2 regions of the Streptomyces sp. NPDC087420 genome follow, and region 2 is predicted to be linked to the other one. Evidence: riboswitches for the same ligand, from Rfam matches in the RefSeq annotation. Region 2 holds a riboswitch; the other holds the start of a gene.
What was found. A riboswitch is a leader RNA that binds a small molecule or an ion and turns the genes downstream of it on or off. The one in region 2 is predicted to bind glycine.
Positions count from the first base shown of each region.

Region 1: another riboswitch for glycine. It lies ahead of gcvT (glycine cleavage system aminomethyltransferase GcvT); the one in region 2 lies ahead of gcvP (aminomethyl-transferring glycine dehydrogenase).

Region 1 covers NZ_JBIUXU010000014.1:19,736-27,640, forward strand. Annotated here, with positions in the region: gene ACIO1C_RS27690 (L-serine ammonia-lyase) at 1-1,216, opposite strand, end outside; gene glyA (serine hydroxymethyltransferase) at 1,409-2,677, opposite strand; gene gcvH (glycine cleavage system protein GcvH) at 2,695-3,072, opposite strand; gene gcvT (glycine cleavage system aminomethyltransferase GcvT) at 3,214-4,350, opposite strand; glycine riboswitch at 4,520-4,618, opposite strand; gene ACIO1C_RS27710 (AAA family ATPase) at 4,825-5,541, shown strand; gene ACIO1C_RS27715 (enhanced serine sensitivity protein SseB) at 5,584-6,327, shown strand; gene ACIO1C_RS27720 (enhanced serine sensitivity protein SseB C-terminal domain-containing protein) at 6,535-7,320, shown strand; gene ACIO1C_RS27725 (ABC transporter permease) at 7,790-7,905, shown strand, end outside.
Region 2 covers NZ_JBIUXU010000006.1:8,724-16,628, reverse strand. Annotated here, with positions in the region: gene ACIO1C_RS13390 (glutamate--cysteine ligase) at 1-686, opposite strand, end outside; gene ACIO1C_RS13385 (hypothetical protein) at 1,253-1,861, shown strand; gene ACIO1C_RS13380 (DUF5999 family protein) at 2,166-2,369, shown strand; gene gcvP (aminomethyl-transferring glycine dehydrogenase) at 2,519-5,404, opposite strand; glycine riboswitch at 5,579-5,676, opposite strand; gene ACIO1C_RS13370 (PRC-barrel domain-containing protein) at 5,806-6,204, shown strand; gene ACIO1C_RS13365 (DNA polymerase IV) at 6,099-7,739, opposite strand; gene ACIO1C_RS13360 (MerR family transcriptional regulator) at 7,866-7,905, opposite strand, start outside.

The sequences.
Region 1 (7,905 bases), on a different contig from region 2:
CCGCCATGCCGTTGCGTTCGATGCACGGGATCTGGACCAGGCCGCCGACCGGGTCGCAGGTCAGGCCCAGGTTGTGTTCCATGCCGATCTCGGCGGCGTTCTCGACCTGTTCCGGGCTGCCGCCCAGGACCTCGGCCAGGGCGCCCGCGGCCATCGAGCAGGCCGAGCCGACCTCGCCCTGGCAGCCGACCTCGGCGCCGGAGATGGACGCGTTCTCCTTGAAGAGCATGCCGATGGCGCCCGCGGAGAGGAGGAAGCGGACGACGCTCTCGTCCTTCTCCGCCGCGGTGGCGCCGCCGGCCGCGAAGTTCATGTAGTAGTGCAGGACCGCCGGGATGATGCCCGCGGCGCCGTTGGTGGGGGCGGTGACCACCCGGCCGCCGGCGGCGTTCTCCTCGTTCACGGCCATCGCGTAGAGCGTGATCCACTCCATCGCGTGCGCCTGCGGGTCGCCGTCCGCGCGCAGCTGGCGCGCGGTGTTCGCGGCCCGCCTGCGGACCTTGAGGCCGCCGGGCAGGATGCCCTCGCGGGACATGCCGCGCGAGACGCAGGCCTGCATGGCCCGCCAGATCTCCAGCAGCCCGGCCCGGATCTCGTCCTCCGTGCGCCAGGCCTTCTCGTTCTCCATCATCAGCGCGGAGATCGACAGGCCCGTCTCGCCGGCCAGCCGCAGCAGCTCGTCGCCGGTGCGGAAGGGGTGGGTGAGGACCGTGTCGTCCAGCTTGATGCGGTCCTCGCCGATCGCGTCGTCGTCCACGACGAAACCGCCGCCCACCGAGTAGTACGTCTTCTCCAGGAGCAGGCCGCCGTCGGCGTCGTACGCGAGGACCGTCATGCCGTTCGCGTGGTACGGCAGGACCTCGCGGCGGTGCAGGACCAGGTCCTCGTCCACGTCGAAGGCGATCTCGTGCATGCCCAGCAGGTTGAGGCGCCCGCCGGTGCGGATACGTTCCGCCTCGGCGTCCGCGCGCTCCACGTCGACCGTGCGCGGGGAGTTTCCCTCCAGGCCGAGGAGGACGGCCTTGGGGGTGCCGTGGCCGTGGCCGGTCGCGCCGAGGGAGCCGTACAGCTCCGCCCGTACCCTCGCGGTGTGGGCGAGGAGCCCCTCGTTCTTGAGCCGGCGGGCGAACATGCGCGCCGCGCGCATCGGGCCGACCGTGTGGGAGCTGGACGGGCCGATGCCGATCGAGAAGAGGTCGAAGACCGAGATGGCCACGGGAGGGACTCCTAGCTGGTTGGTAGACGCCGTTGTCTGCCGGGGTGGTGCAGAGATCACGGGTGTACGGGGTGCGGGGCACCGCGCTCACGGTCCAGTGTGCGCGGTGCCTCACGAACGCGGGCCGTACGGAGAGCCGTACGGTCGATGACGATCCGCTGAGGCGGCGGGGGCCCGGGTGGGGCCCGGTGCCTACAGGCCGGGGTAGAGCGGGTGCTTCGCGGCCAGCGCGGTGACCCGCGCCGCCAGTGCCTCGCGGTCGAAGTCCGGCTTGAGCGCCGCGGCGATGATCTCCGCGACCTCGGCGAAGTCCTCGGTGGTGAAACCGCGGGTCGCGAGCGCCGGGGTGCCGATCCGCAGGCCCGAGGTGACCATCGGGGGGCGCGGGTCGTTCGGGACGGCGTTGCGGTTGACCGTGATGCCGATGCCGTGGAGCCGGTCCTCGGCCTGCTGGCCGTCCAGCTCCGAGTTCCGCAGGTCGACCAGGACCAGGTGCACGTCCGTACCGCCGGACAGGACGGACACACCGTGCTCGGTGACGTCGGCCCGGACCAGGCGCTCGGCGAGGATCCGGGCGCCGTCCAGGGTGCGCTGCTGGCGCTCCTTGAACTCGTCCGAGGCCGCCACCTTGAAGGAGACCGCCTTGCCCGCGATGACGTGCTCCAGCGGGCCGCCCTGCTGACCGGGGAAGACCGCGGAGTTGATCTTCTTCGCCAGCTCCTGGGTGGAGAGGATCACTCCGCCGCGCGGGCCGCCGAGGGTCTTGTGCGTGGTCGTGGTGACGACGTGGGCGTGCGGCACCGGGTTCGGGTGCAGGCCCGCCGCGACCAGTCCGGCGAAGTGCGCCATGTCGACCATCAGGTAGGCGCCGACCTCGTCCGCGATGCGGCGGAAGGCCGCGAAGTCCAGCTGACGGGGGTACGCGGACCAGCCGGCCACGATCAGCTTCGGACGCGACTCCTTGGCGAGGCGCTCGACCTCGGCCATGTCGACCTGACCGGTCTCGGTGTCGACGTGGTACGCGACGACGTTGTAGAGCTTGCCGGAGAAGTTGATCTTCATGCCGTGGGTCAGGTGCCCGCCGTGGGCGAGGTTGAGACCCATGATCGTGTCGCCGGGGGAGAGCAGCGCGAACATCGCGGCCGCGTTCGCCTGGGCGCCGGAGTGCGGCTGCACGTTGGCGTGCTCGGCCCCGAAGAGCTCCTTCACGCGGTCGATCGCGATCTGCTCGATCACGTCGACGTGCTCACAGCCGCCGTAGTAGCGGCGGCCGGGGTAGCCCTCGGCGTACTTGTTGGTCAGGACGGAGCCCTGCGCCTCCATGACGGCGACCGGAGCGAAGTTCTCCGAGGCGATCATTTCGAGGGTGGACTGCTGACGGTGGAGTTCGGCGTCGACAGCGGCGGCGACGTCCGGGTCGAGCTCGTGGAGCGGGGTGTTCAGAAGCGACTTCGAAGACATCACAGTCCCTGGGGTGTCTAGTTGCCGGAAAATTCCGTGTACTCGTCAGCGGTGAGCAGGTCTCCCGGCTCCTGCGTGACGCGCACCTTGAACAGCCAGCCACCCTCGAAGGGGGCGGAGTTCACCAGCGAGGGGTCGTCCACGGCGTCCTGGTTGGTCTCCGTGACCTCGCCGCTCACCGGCGAGTACAGATCGCTGACCGACTTCGTCGACTCCAGCTCACCGCAGGTCTCACCGGCGGTGACCGTGTCACCGACGTCGGGGAGCTGGACGTACACGACGTCACCGAGGGCGTTGGCCGCGAACTCCGTGATGCCGACGGTCGACACACCGTCCTCGGCGGCCGTCAGCCACTCGTGCTCCTTGCTGTAGCGCAGCTGCTGGGGGTTGCTCATGGGCTGAATTCTCCTGTACGAGGGGGAGTGGTCCGGACGGCCGTCTTGAGGATCGAGACGGCCGGGAGGGGCGGTCGGGCCGCCCGGCCGGTTCCGGCCGGGCCGTGGAGTCGCGGGACTGTGACGTCCGAGACGTCCGTATCACTTCCGGCGCTTGTAGAACGGGAGCGCCACGACTTCGTACGGCTCGTGGGACCCGCGGATGTCGACCCCGACACCCGCCGTCCCGGGCTCGGCGTGCGAGGCGTCGACGTACGCGATGGCGATCGGCTTGCCCAGGGTGGGGGAGGGGGCGCCCGAGGTGACCTCGCCGACGACCGCGCCGCCGGCGACGACCGCGTACCCGGCGCGGGGGACGCGGCGGCCCTCGGCGACCAGGCCGACCAGCTTGCGCGGCGGGGCGGCGGCGGCGCGCTCGGCGGCGGCCTCCAGGGCCTTGCGCCCGACGAAGTCGCCTCCGTTGGAGGTCTTGTCGAACTTGACGACCCGGCCCAGGCCCGCGTCGAAGGGGGTGAGGGCCGTGGACAGCTCGTTGCCGTACAGCGGCATGCCCGCCTCCAGGCGGAGGGTGTCCCGGCAGGACAGCCCGCAGGGCACCAGGCCGACCGGGGCGCCGGCCTCGGTCAGCGCCTGCCAGAGCGTCTCCGCGTGCGCGGGCTCGACGAACAGTTCAAAGCCGTCCTCGCCGGTGTAGCCGGTACGGGCGATGAGCGCGGGGACGCCCGCGACCGTGCCGGGCAGGCCCGCGTAGTACTTCAGGCCGTCCAGGTCGGCGTCCGTGAGCGACCGCAGGATGCCGGGGGACTCCGGGCCCTGGACCGCGAGCAGCGCGTACGCGTCCCGGTCGTCCCGTACCTCCGCGTCGAAGCCCGCCGCGCGGGTGGTCAGCGCGTCCAGGACCGTCTGGGCGTTCGAGGCGTTGGCGACGATCATGTACTCGTCCTCGCCGAGGCGGTAGACGATCAGGTCGTCGAGGATCCCGCCGTCCTCCTGGCAGATCATCGTGTAGCGGGCGCGGCCGACGGCGACCGCCCCGATGTTGCCCACCAGCGCGTGGTCCAGCAGCTGGGCCGCCCGCGGCCCGGTGACGGTGATCTCGCCCATGTGCGAGAGGTCGAACAGGCCGGCCTTCGTACGGACGGCGAGGTGTTCGTCGCGCTCGCTCCCGTACCGCAGGGGCATGTCCCAGCCCGCGAAGTCGGTCATGGTCGCGCCCAGCGCGCGGTGCACCGCGTCGAGGGCGGTGAGGCGGGGGGTGCTGCTCGGGGCAGAGTTCATGGTGGTGACTCCCAGGGCATGACGACGAGGACGGTCCTCCCCATCTGTCATCGGAACCTGAGAGGTTCACCACGACCGTACGGAACCACGGACGACTTTCCGTACGTGCTCACGGTCGTGACTTGCACCTTGGGTGGGACCGCGACGGCGGCCCGCTTTTCAGATCTGCCTCATCCACGCGGTACGGGGCCTGAGAGATTCAAGGGGAGAACTTGCTCCTTCGGCGCCCGGCGCACACGGTGAACCGGGACTCTCCCGCGTGGATTCAAACGGCCTGTATGCAGTTGGCGCCGTCATCATCGCACGCATCGCACGCGGGTGGGGGAGAGAGGCCCTGAACGTGGCGACGACCCGCCACGCCCCGTGAAAGGCTTGCGTGGCATTACCAATTCTTTACACTTTATTGGGCAAGGGTCTGGCAGGGGTCGAGGGCCAGTCAAGGGCCAGGGTGTCCGACCTGACAGGGGGACGGCGATGACGTCGCAGGGGTCCGGTGCGTATGTGACAGCGACAGGGGTGGCGGCGTCGGGGGCGGCGGGCGTGTCGGCGTCCGGGGTGCCCGTCCAGCCGGGTGTGACCGCGGCCCGGGACGTCCCGGCGCGGCCCGCACCGGTGGTCCGTGACCTGCGCGGCCGGGACGGCAGGGTGCCGGGCACCCTCTTCTTCGCGCCGGGGGACGTCGTGGTCGTCTCCGGCCTGCCGGGCAGCGGCAAGTCCACGTTGATACGGAGGACGGCCGCGGGCGGCGGCATCGACTCGCAGGACACCAGGGACCGCTGGGCGGGCCGGCTGCCCCGCCGCCTGCCGTACGCGGTGTACCGCCCGCTGGTGCGGATCGCCCACTACGCCGGGCTGTGGCGCGCGCTGCGCTCCGGCGAGAGCGTGATCGTGCACGACTGCGGTACGCAGACCTGGGTACGGCGCTGGCTGGCCCGCGACGCCCGGGTGCGCGGCCGCCGCCTCCACCTCGTCCTGCTGGACGTCACGCCCGGGGTGGCCCGCGCGGGCCAGCGCGAGCGCGGCCGGGGCGTCTCGGGGTACGCGTTCGCCCGCCACCGGCGCGCGGTCCGCCGCCTTCTCAAGGACGCCGAGTCGGGCCGCCTCCCGGGGGGCTGCGCCTCGGCGACCCTGCTGGACAGGCCGGCGGCCAGGACCCTGTCCGCCATCGCGTTCACGGGCGGCACACCCTAGGGTGCTGCCGCAGGGAAGCAGGTGAGTGGAGGGGTGGAGCGCGTGGACACAGCATGGCCCGGCAACGAGCTCGAAGAGGTGCTCGCGGCCTCGCTCGGGAACGACGCCGCGGGCGGACGGCTCGTGGAGGTGCTCGGGCGCAGCCAGGTCTGGGTGCCGCTGCCCCAGGGCGGCGGCCCCGACAGCCAGAGTCTCGACCTGCCGACGATCGAGATCGAAGGCGCCCCGTACGTCCCGGTGTTCAGCTCCGAGCAGCAGTTCATGGGGTGCGTCGGTGCCCACATGCCCTTCACCGTGGCCCCGGCGCGCGAGTTCGCCCGCGGGCTGCCCCCGCAGCTCGGGATCGTCGTGAACCCCGGCGGCGCGGTCGGCATGCCGCTGCCGCCGCTCGCCGTCGCCGAGCTGTGCCGGGTGGGCCGCACCCCGCTCGACGGCCCCGCCACCGGCGGCCGGGTCAGGCTCTTCCAGCCGGACTGGCAGGAGGACCCGGTCGACTTCCTCGCCGCGGCCTCCGCCGAGTTCGAGGCGTCCGGGGTCGTCGTCTCGGCCCGCCGCGCCCTCGCCAGCGTCGAGGGCGAGCCGCCCGTGCTCTTCGTGGGCGTCCAGCTCTCCTCCTGGGAGGCCACGGACCCCACGGACCGCAACGCGCCGATGGACGCCCTCGGGCGCGCGCTCGGCCGGGTCCAGGTGCCCTGGCCGGTCAACCTCGTCCTCCTGGACATGACGCAGGACCCGGTCGGCGCCTGGATGCTGGCGCGCGTGCGCCCGTTCTACCGGCGCGGGTAGGGGTGGGCCGGGCCGGCCGGGCCTGGGGCGCGCGGACGACCCGGGTGGGTACCCGCGTGGCCGCGTCCCGGGACGTACGCCCCGGGACGCGCGGCCATGCGGTCGGGGCGCTGTCATAAGCGCCGCTTAAGCTGGTTTCATGACGGGCCGCGCCGCGTTGCGGGGGGAGACGGTCGAATGGTGGATCGAAGAGGGGCGGGACCCAGGGTGAGCGCGTCAGGTACCGCGGCGGCCGGCCGGGCCGAGCAGCTGCTCCGCCAGGTGACGCCAGGACGCTACGACGCGTACGAGGCGCTGCTCCAGGCCCTGGCGGAGGACCGGGTCTGGATGCTCCTCTGGCAGGGCCGCGCGGGCTCGCCCGACGCCCAGTACGGCAACATGCAGGTGGAGGGCCTCGGTTACGCGCCCTGTGTGACCTCCGCCCAGGAGCTGGCCGTCAGCGGCTGGACCCGTACGCACGAAGTGGTCACGGGCCGCGACATCGCCCGTGTCCTGTATCCGGACCGCTGGGGGATCTGGCTCAATCCGCACACCCCCGGCGGCGGCCTCGGCATCCCCTGGCTCGACCTGCGCCGGATCGCCACCGGCCTCGACCGGATGCCCGCGGGACCGCTGCGGCTGTCCGAGCCGGCCATCGAGATCCCGCAGTTCTACGCCCAGCTCACCCAGAACGCGCACCGCACCCCCGCGGTCCGGGCGCTGCGCCGTGCCTGGGTCCAGCCGGCGCTCGGCGCCCCGTACCTGGCCATCGGCCTGGACCTGTACGACACGAGCCCCGGTTCCGTCGACTCCGTCCGCACGATGATGCGGCAGTCGGTCGGCGCGGTCCCGGACGGGCTGCCCGTCTCGACGGTCGCGATGTCCGACGAGTACGACCCGGTGACGATGTGGCTGCGGGCCAACACGCGGCCCTTCTACGACCGCGAGGCGCACGCGTCCCCGGCCCCGGCGACGGGGTACGGATATCCGCCACCCGCGTCCCGCGCTTACTGAGGGTCGCGCGCTCACTGAGACGGAGCGCTCCGCACGGAGCGTGCACACTACATCCACCCGTGTCCGGCAAAACAGGCATTGCGGGCGGAAGGTCGGGCCGGACGCGCGTAGAGCCGCCCGGGTCGTGAGCTTGAGGGCGGAATGTCCACTATTCGCCGGAAGGTGGGGGCTTGGCGCGCTTGGTGGTCATATCGCCGCCAATGGCAGTCGTCCGCCCATGGTTACCCGCAGTCCGGATAACGGAACACCTCTAACAGCATCACGGTTAGGCATCCATTCCCCTGGGGGGCTGGCGGGTGATCACAGCGGCAATGAAGACTCCCCGCATGCATGGCCTTTCGGGCCTGTGTGCGAGTAGCTCGGCCCGCGTGACGGAGTCAGACCACTGCTCGCGCTGCTTAAGGGAACGGGCCGCTACAGCGGCAAGTGCGGGCCGGTCACCGCCGGTTGAGAGAGGGTTTCTGCCACGATGACGGCACCATTGCACGAGCCGACCACCGAAACGGCCCCGAGCGCGACTGAAGAAGTCGCCGCCGTTGCGGGGAAGTCGGTCCAGGGGCGTTCCCTCAGCCGGATCGCCTGGGG
Region 2 (7,905 bases):
TCCCTGCCGAAAAGGAAGGGAGCATTGGCACCCAGTGCCACTTGAACGGACGCGATCGCCTGCGCGGCGTTCCACACACCCGCGAATCGCTCGGGTGTGACCTGAAGATGCAGTTGTACGGAGGTGCAGGCGGCCTCGGGGGTGATGGACGCGGACCGGCAGGTGAGACGCTCCACCCCCTCGATGTCCAGGGCGAAGTCCTCGCCCCTGGCCGCGACCATCTGGTCGTTGAGGAGTGTGTAGCGGCCGACGTCGGAGAGATTCGCGGAGACCGTGTCGTCCTGGGTGAGGGTCGGCAGAATACCGATCATCACAATGCCCGCGTCGACCTCGTCGGCCTTGCGGTGGGCATATCCGAGGCCGGCCCGCAGTTCTTCGGCCAGTTGGTCGAGAACGCGTCCCTCCAGCCGGTGCGGAGCTATATTTACTTCCAGGTTGAACATTCCGAGTTCGGTCTGGAAATCGCCACTCGCGATACGTTCGAGCACCGCGCCATTCATCATTCGCGGCATGCCGTCCGAGCCCGCGAGATTGAGCTCGATCTCCAGGCCCATCAGATTCTTGGGCCGGTCGAACCTCTTCTCCGCCAGGAGCCGCCCCAGTACCGCCAGGCACTGCTGCAACTTTCTGCGGTATTTCTGCCGATCGGACAGAGCGAACCCGTCCGCCTCGACCTTCTCCCCCATCGAAGCGTCCCTCCTCCAGTAGGCAGCCCCGGGCTCCGGCCGCTCGCGTCACGGTCGATAATGCCCAGACTCCGTGATCCGTAACGCCCCCTCACCCTCCGGGCAACGGGTAGAGTGGAGACTGGAGGCACGCGGCACATTCCATTGGCATGCGTGCTGTATGCGTTGTGCGTGCGTGGTGCTGAGTCCCACACCCGATCCGTCGGCAAACTCAACCGACCTCGTCGGCAAAATCAGCGGGATTGTCGACGGGCCGTCATCTTCGCGATGACCAGTTTCGGCCGTCCACGGGCAACCAATCGGCCCAGGCCAGCCGCCCGCGTTCCGCGTTTATCCAAGAAAACGCAGCCGGAAGACGGACCTGATAGTGCCTTGCCCGCAATATTGGCGACAGCTAGAAGAAACATGGTGTGAACACGTGTCGTATAACATCCGTGTACGAGGCAGAGAGGCGCCGTCCGGCTCACGGCCGCCAGGCCACCCTCTGACCACGCACGCTGACACCGACGTCCGCACACGTACGACCTCACGCACCACCCTGTCTCCTGAGTGAGAGGCAACCCACCATGCCGCTGCATGTCCCCCCGGCCCCCGCCCCCGCCCTTCGCAGCGTTCTCGCGGCACTCGGTTCCCCCACCGCCGTTCGCGAGGCCCGCACACCCGCTCTGCGGTCCGTCCAGGGACCGCTGAGCCCCGAGTTCCCCCTTCCGCTCCACGTGCTGGACCAAGTCGCTCCCAAAGGTCGTGCGGTACCCCCGGCGGGTCGTGCGCCACGGACGAGACTGGTCGGCTGGCGCTTCCTGATCCGCAACGGCGACCGCGCCGTGGCCGCGGCCGACACCATGCTGACCGCCGACGGCTGGGCGTTCTCACGCTTCTTCGAGGGCCCCTACCTCGCCTCCACGGAACGTGCGCTGCGCCAGGCCGAGACACTGGGGACGGCGTACCAGCCCCGGCTCCTCTCGGTGCCCGAGCTCTACATGATCACGCTGTGGCTGCACAGCGACACGGAGGCCGACGCGTCCGAGGGTTCGCCCCTGCCCGCCGACATCCTGGTGCCGCTCGCGCCCGCCCCGCCGGGCATCGCCGCGCACCGTCCGCACCGCGTCGCCGAGTTGCTGCCGATGATCGGGCTGAGACTGGCCCCGGCGCCGCTGCTCCGTACCCCCGCCTGACCTGCGTACCGCTCCCCCGAAGCCCCGCGATCCCGCCGGTCGCGGGGTTTCGTGCGTGCCGGTCCTGGGCCGCTCCCCCGCCGGTCACCGGCGCCCGGCCCCGAACCGGCCCGTCCGGCGGACAAGTTGAACTGAACCGTCCGGCCGGGTGACGCGTCCTTGGCCAGAAGGAAGTGCTGCCGTGAAATACCTGCGGATTGCCGTCCGTGGGGCAACACTAGGACCGGACCAACAGATACGGGGGGCGGCCATGACCACATCGAGCCGCAGGACACTCACCACGACGCAGCGAAAGAACCCAGCCATGTGCCAGCACCAGCCCGTGTGCCCGACCGCCGACTCCGCCGACCGGGACGCCGCCCGGCTGACGGCTCACCATCCGGAACAGGGCTGGAGCCTGCTGTGCAACGGCGTTCTGGTCTTCGAGGACACCGGCGAACTGCTGCCCGACGGAAAGATCATCGCGCCGCACCGCCCGCGCGACGAGCAGGCGGTGACGGCGGCCTGAGCCGCCGGGCAGCCGCGCGCCGACACCGCGCGCCGCCGGTATGACGGGGGCCGGCCCGGAGACGTTCCTCCGCACCGGCCCCGACGCACACCCCGCCGTTCCCGTTCCCCGACGGCCGTACTGTCAGTGGTCGCTGTCCGCGCTCGCTGTCAGTGGTCGTACGCGTCCAGCGGCGGGCAGGAGCAGACCAGGTTGCGGTCGCCGTACGCGTCGTCGATACGGCGGACCGGCGGCCAGTACTTGTCCGCGGCCGAGACACCGGCCGGGAAGACCGCCTCGGCACGGGTGTACGGGTGGTCCCACTCCCCGCCGAGCGCGGACGCCGTGTGCGGCGCGTTGCGCAGCGGGTTGTCGTCCGCGGGCCACTCGCCCGACGCGACCTTCTCGACCTCGGCGCGGATCGCGATCATCGCCTCGCAGAACCGGTCCAGTTCGCCCAGGTCCTCGCTCTCGGTCGGCTCGATCATCAGCGTGCCGGCCACCGGGAACGACATCGTCGGCGCGTGGAAGCCGTAGTCGATCAGCCGCTTGGCGATGTCACTGACGCTGACGCCCGTCGCCTTCGACAGGGGGCGCAGGTCCACGATGCACTCGTGGGCGACCAGGCCGTTCGGCCCGGTGTAGAGCACCGGGTAGTGCGGCTCCAGGCGCTTGGCGACGTAGTTGGCCGCGAGCACCGCGACCTGCGTCGCGCGCTTGAGGCCCTCGCCGCCCATCAGCCGTACGTACGCCCAGGAGATCGGCAGTATGCCCGCCGAGCCCCAGGGGGCGGCGGAGATCGGCCCGACACCCGTCTCGGGTCCGGCGGCCGGCTGGAGGGGGTGGTTGGGCAGGTACGGGGCGAGGTGGGACCGTACGCCGACGGGACCGACCCCGGGGCCGCCGCCGCCGTGCGGGATGCAGAACGTCTTGTGCAGGTTCAGGTGGGAGACGTCCGAGCCGAACTTGCCCGGCTTGGCCAGCCCCACCAGCGCGTTGAGGTTGGCGCCGTCGACGTAGACCTGGCCGCCCGCGTCGTGCACGGCGGCGCAGATGTCGCTGATGTGCTCCTCGAACACCCCGTGGGTGGAGGGGTAGGTGACCATCAGGACGGCCAGCTCGGCGCCGTGCCGCTCGATCTTGGCGTGCAGGTCCTCGACGTCGACGTCACCGTCCTCGCGGGTCTTGACGACGACGACCTTCATCCCGGCCATGACCGCGCTCGCGGCGTTCGTGCCGTGCGCGGAGGACGGGATCAGGCAGACGGTGCGCCGCGTGTCGCCGTTGGCCCGGTGGTACGCCCGTACGGCGAGCAGCCCGGCCAGCTCCCCCTGGGAACCGGCGTTGGGCTGGAGGGACACCGCGTCGTACCCGGTGACCTCGGCGAGCCGCTCCTCCAGCTCCCTGATGAGCGTCAGGTAGCCCTCCGCCTGCTCGGCCGGCGCGAAGGGGTGCAGGGCCGCGAACTCCGGCCAGGTGACCGACTCCATCTCCGTGGTCGCGTTCAGCTTCATGGTGCAGGAGCCGAGCGGGATCATGCCGCGGTCCAGCGCGTAGTCACGGTCGGAGAGCTTGCGCAGGTAGCGCAGCATCGCCGTCTCGGAGCGGTGCTGGTGGAAGACGGGATGGGTCAGGATGTCGTCGCTCCGCAGCAGTGTCGCGGGCAGCGCGTCCCCGGCGGCCGCGTCCAGCGCCTCGATGTCGGCGTCGACGCCGAACGCCGTCCACACGGCGGCCAGCTGGGCGCGCCCGGTGGTCTCGTCACAGGCGACGGAGACGTGGTCGGCGTCGGCCTGGTACAGGTTGACGCCGTGCTCACGGGCGGCGGCGACGACCTCGGCGGCCCGGCCGGGGACCCGTACGGTCAGCGTGTCGAAGTACGCGCCGTGCACGACCTCCGCGCCGCCCGCCCGCAGGCCCTCGGCGAGCAGCGTCGCGTACCGGTGGGTGCGCCGGGCGATGCCCCGCAGGCCGTCGGGGCCGTGGTAGACCGCGTACATGCCCGCCATCACGGCGAGCAGCACCTGCGCGGTGCAGATGTTGCTGGTGGCCTTCTCGCGGCGGATGTGCTGCTCACGGGTCTGGAGGGCCAGCCGGTACGCCTTGTCGCCGTCGGCGTCCACGGACACCCCGACGAGCCGGCCCGGCAGGGTGCGCGCGAACGTGTCCCGTACGGCCATGAATCCCGCGTGCGGTCCGCCGAAGCCCATCGGGACGCCGAAGCGCTGCGTGGTGCCGACGGCGATGTCCGCGCCCAGCTCGCCGGGCGAGGTGAGGAGCGTCAGGGCGAGCAGGTCGGCGGCGACGGTGACGAGGGCGCCCAGTTCGTGCGCCCGCTCGACGACCGGCCTGATGTCCCGTACGGCCCCGGAGGCGCCGGGGTACTGGAGCAGCACACCGAAGACACCGCGCTCGGCCACCTCGGCCGGGATGCCGTCGGTCAGGTCCGCGACGACGACCTCGACGCCGGTCGGTTCCGCGCGGGTCCTGATCACGGCGATCGTCTGGGGCAGGGTGTCGGCGTCGATCAGGAAGACACCGTCCTTGACCTTGCCCGCGCGGCGGGACAGCGCCATCGCCTCGGCGGCCGCCGTGCCCTCGTCCAGCAGGGAGGCACCGGAGGTCGGCAGCCCCGTCAGGTCGGCCACCATCGTCTGGAAGTTCAGGAGGGCTTCGAGCCGGCCCTGGGAGATCTCCGGCTGGTACGGCGTGTACGCGGTGTACCAGGCCGGGTTCTCCATGACGTTGCGCAGGATCACCGGCGGCGTGAACGTGCCGTAGTAGCCGAGGCCGATCATCGGGGCGAGGACCGTGTTGCGGTCGGCGAGGTCGCGCAGCTCCGCCAGCACCTCGGCCTCGGTACGGGCCCCGGGCAGCCCGAGCGCCTCCGCGCTCTTGATCACGTCGGGCACCGCGGCGGCGGTCAGCTCGTCCAGCGAGCCGTAGCCGACCTGCGCGAGCATCTTCGCCTGGGCCGCCACGTCGGGCCCGATGTGGCGCTGCTCGAAGGGAACGCCACGCTCCAGCTGGGAGAGCGTAATGCGGTGGTCGGTCATGGTGGGAGGCCTCCTGGTCGTCACGACCTGCGAGGGCACCAAGGCGCGGGTGCCCGGACGGCCTCCCCCTCTGTCATCTGACCTGAGAGCTTCACCGGGCGCCAGGAGGCCGCCCGGCTTTCACCGTCGGTGAGGGCGGACGCCGTCGGCGCCTGCCCTGCTTTCCAGAGTGACCTCGTCCGTGCGGTACGGGGGCCTGAGAGATTCCGGGGAGGATTTGCTCCTTCGGCGCCTCCGGCGATCTCACCGGAGGACTCTCCCGCACAGGGTCAGCAGCCGTGTGCCAGCCTACCAGCGAGGTCCCGCGCAGGGCTTTTCGAGTGGCCGACAGGCCGGATCTGCACTTTTCTTATGAGTGGAGCGACGGGTCTTCCCCGCTTGTGCGACCAGTTGGAGGGACCGTGGAGAACGACATCGATCCGCGCAGCCTGATCGGCCGCAAGGCGTTCGACCGCGACGGCCACAAGATCGGCACGGTGGACGAGGTGTATCTGGACGACGCCACGGGGGTGCCCGAGTGGGCGGCCGTCCGCACCGGCATCTTCAGCCGTGACGCGTTTGTCCCGCTCGCGCCCAGCACGCTGGAGGAGGAGACGCTCCGGATCCCCTTCGAGCGCTCGCTGATCAAGGACGCGCCCGACTTCGGCGTCGGCCGGCACCTCTCGCCCGAGCAGGAGCTCCAGCTCTACCGCCATTACGGCCTGGCCCTGCCCGAGCCGGGCCCGCCCGAGCGCCCCGCCTCGCTGTCCGACCGGGACGCCGAGCGGGACTTCGGGCGCGTCGCCGGCCAGGACGACTGATCCCGCTCCGGCGGCCCCGGCCCGTTCTGCGCGGCCTCCGGCCCGTCCTGGGCGGGCCCCGGCCCGTCCTGGTCCGGTCCGGCCGGTCCTCCGGTCAGGGGCAGCGGGTCCGACAGCTCCAGCTCGGGATCGTCCATCCAGAAGGTCCGCACCCGCCCCGGCGCGGACCACGGCTCCTCGAACCGTACGGTGACCCGGCGCAGCCCGCTGCCCTGCACCCAGCCCGCGCCGAACACGGAGTGGCGCACGTCGTGCCCCGCCGGAAAGCGCCGCTCCGCGGGCAGGTCCGGTGTCTCCGACGCCTCCTGAGCGGCCGGTACGCCCCCGGTGGGCGCCGCGTCCCCCTCCGCCGCCCCGGGTGCCCGGGAAGGGTCGGCCCGCTCCTCCCCGGCCTTCTCAGAGCCCTTCTCGGGTGCCGCCGGGGGTACGGCGACGTGGACCGCCTCCGCAGCCGCCCTGTCCGCCGCCGCCTGCGCGAACAGATCCTCCTGCGTGTAGTCCGCGAGCCCGCTCACCCCCACCCCCAGCAGCCGTACCCCACCGGTGGTGTCCACCGCCTCCAGCAGCCGCCCCGCCGCCTCCCGCACCACACCCGGGTCGTCCGTGGGCCCGCGCAGCGTCTCCGAGCGGGTCAGCGTGGAGAAGTCGTACCGCCGGACCTTGAGCACGACCGTCCGCCCCGAGTGCCCGGCCGCCCGCAGCCGCTGGACGCACCGGTCGGCCAGCCGGTCCACCTCCGTCCGCACCCGCACCCGGTCGTGCAGGTCGACGTCGAAGGTGTCCTCCACGGAGACGGACTTGGTCTCCCGCTCGGCCACCACGGGCCGGTCGTCGTGGCCCCCCGCCATCCGGAACAGCGACGCCCCGTGCGACTTCCCCAGCAGCCGTACCAGCTCGTCCTCACCGGCCTCGGCCAGATCGGCCACGGTGGTCATCCCGGCCCGCCGCAGGTGCTCCCCCGTCGCGGGACCGACCCCGGGCAGGGTCCGTACGGTCATCGGCCCCAGGAGCGCGCGCTCGGTCCCCGGCTCGACGATGACGAGGCCGTCGGGCTTGGCCTGCTCGGAGCCGATCTTCGCCAGCATCTTTGACCCCGCGAGCCCCACCGACCCGGTGAGCCCCGTGGTCACGCGGATGTCCCGGCGCAGCCGCTCCCCGGCGGCCCGCGCGGAAGCCGTGTCGTGGGCCGAGCCGCCCGCCTCCAGGTCCACGAACGCCTCGTCCAGGCTCAGCGGCTCCACCAGCGGCGACAGCCGGCCCAACAGCTCCATCACCTGCTCGCTGATGGCCCGGTAGACGGTGAAGCGCGGGACGAGATACGCGGCGTTCGGCGCGAGCCGTCTGGCCTGCGCCATGGGCATCGCCGAGTGCACCCCGTACCGCCGCGCCTCGTAGGAGGCCGTGGAGACCACCCCACGCGGTCCGAGCCCGCCGACCACCACGGGCTTTCCGCGCAGACTCGGCTTCGCCGCCTGCTCGGCGGCGGCGAAGAAGGCATCCATGTCCAGATGCAGGATGGTCGGGGCGGCTCTCACACCCTCGATGCTCCCTCACACCACTGACAATCGGCCGGCACGGCGTGAGGGCGGTACGGCGTGAGAGCGGATCCGGCGTGAGGGCGGGTCCGGCCCGGCGTTCACCAAGCGTCGGACCGCCGAGTCTCAGACCGCGCGGTCCCTGCGCCGCCTGGCCAGTTCGTCC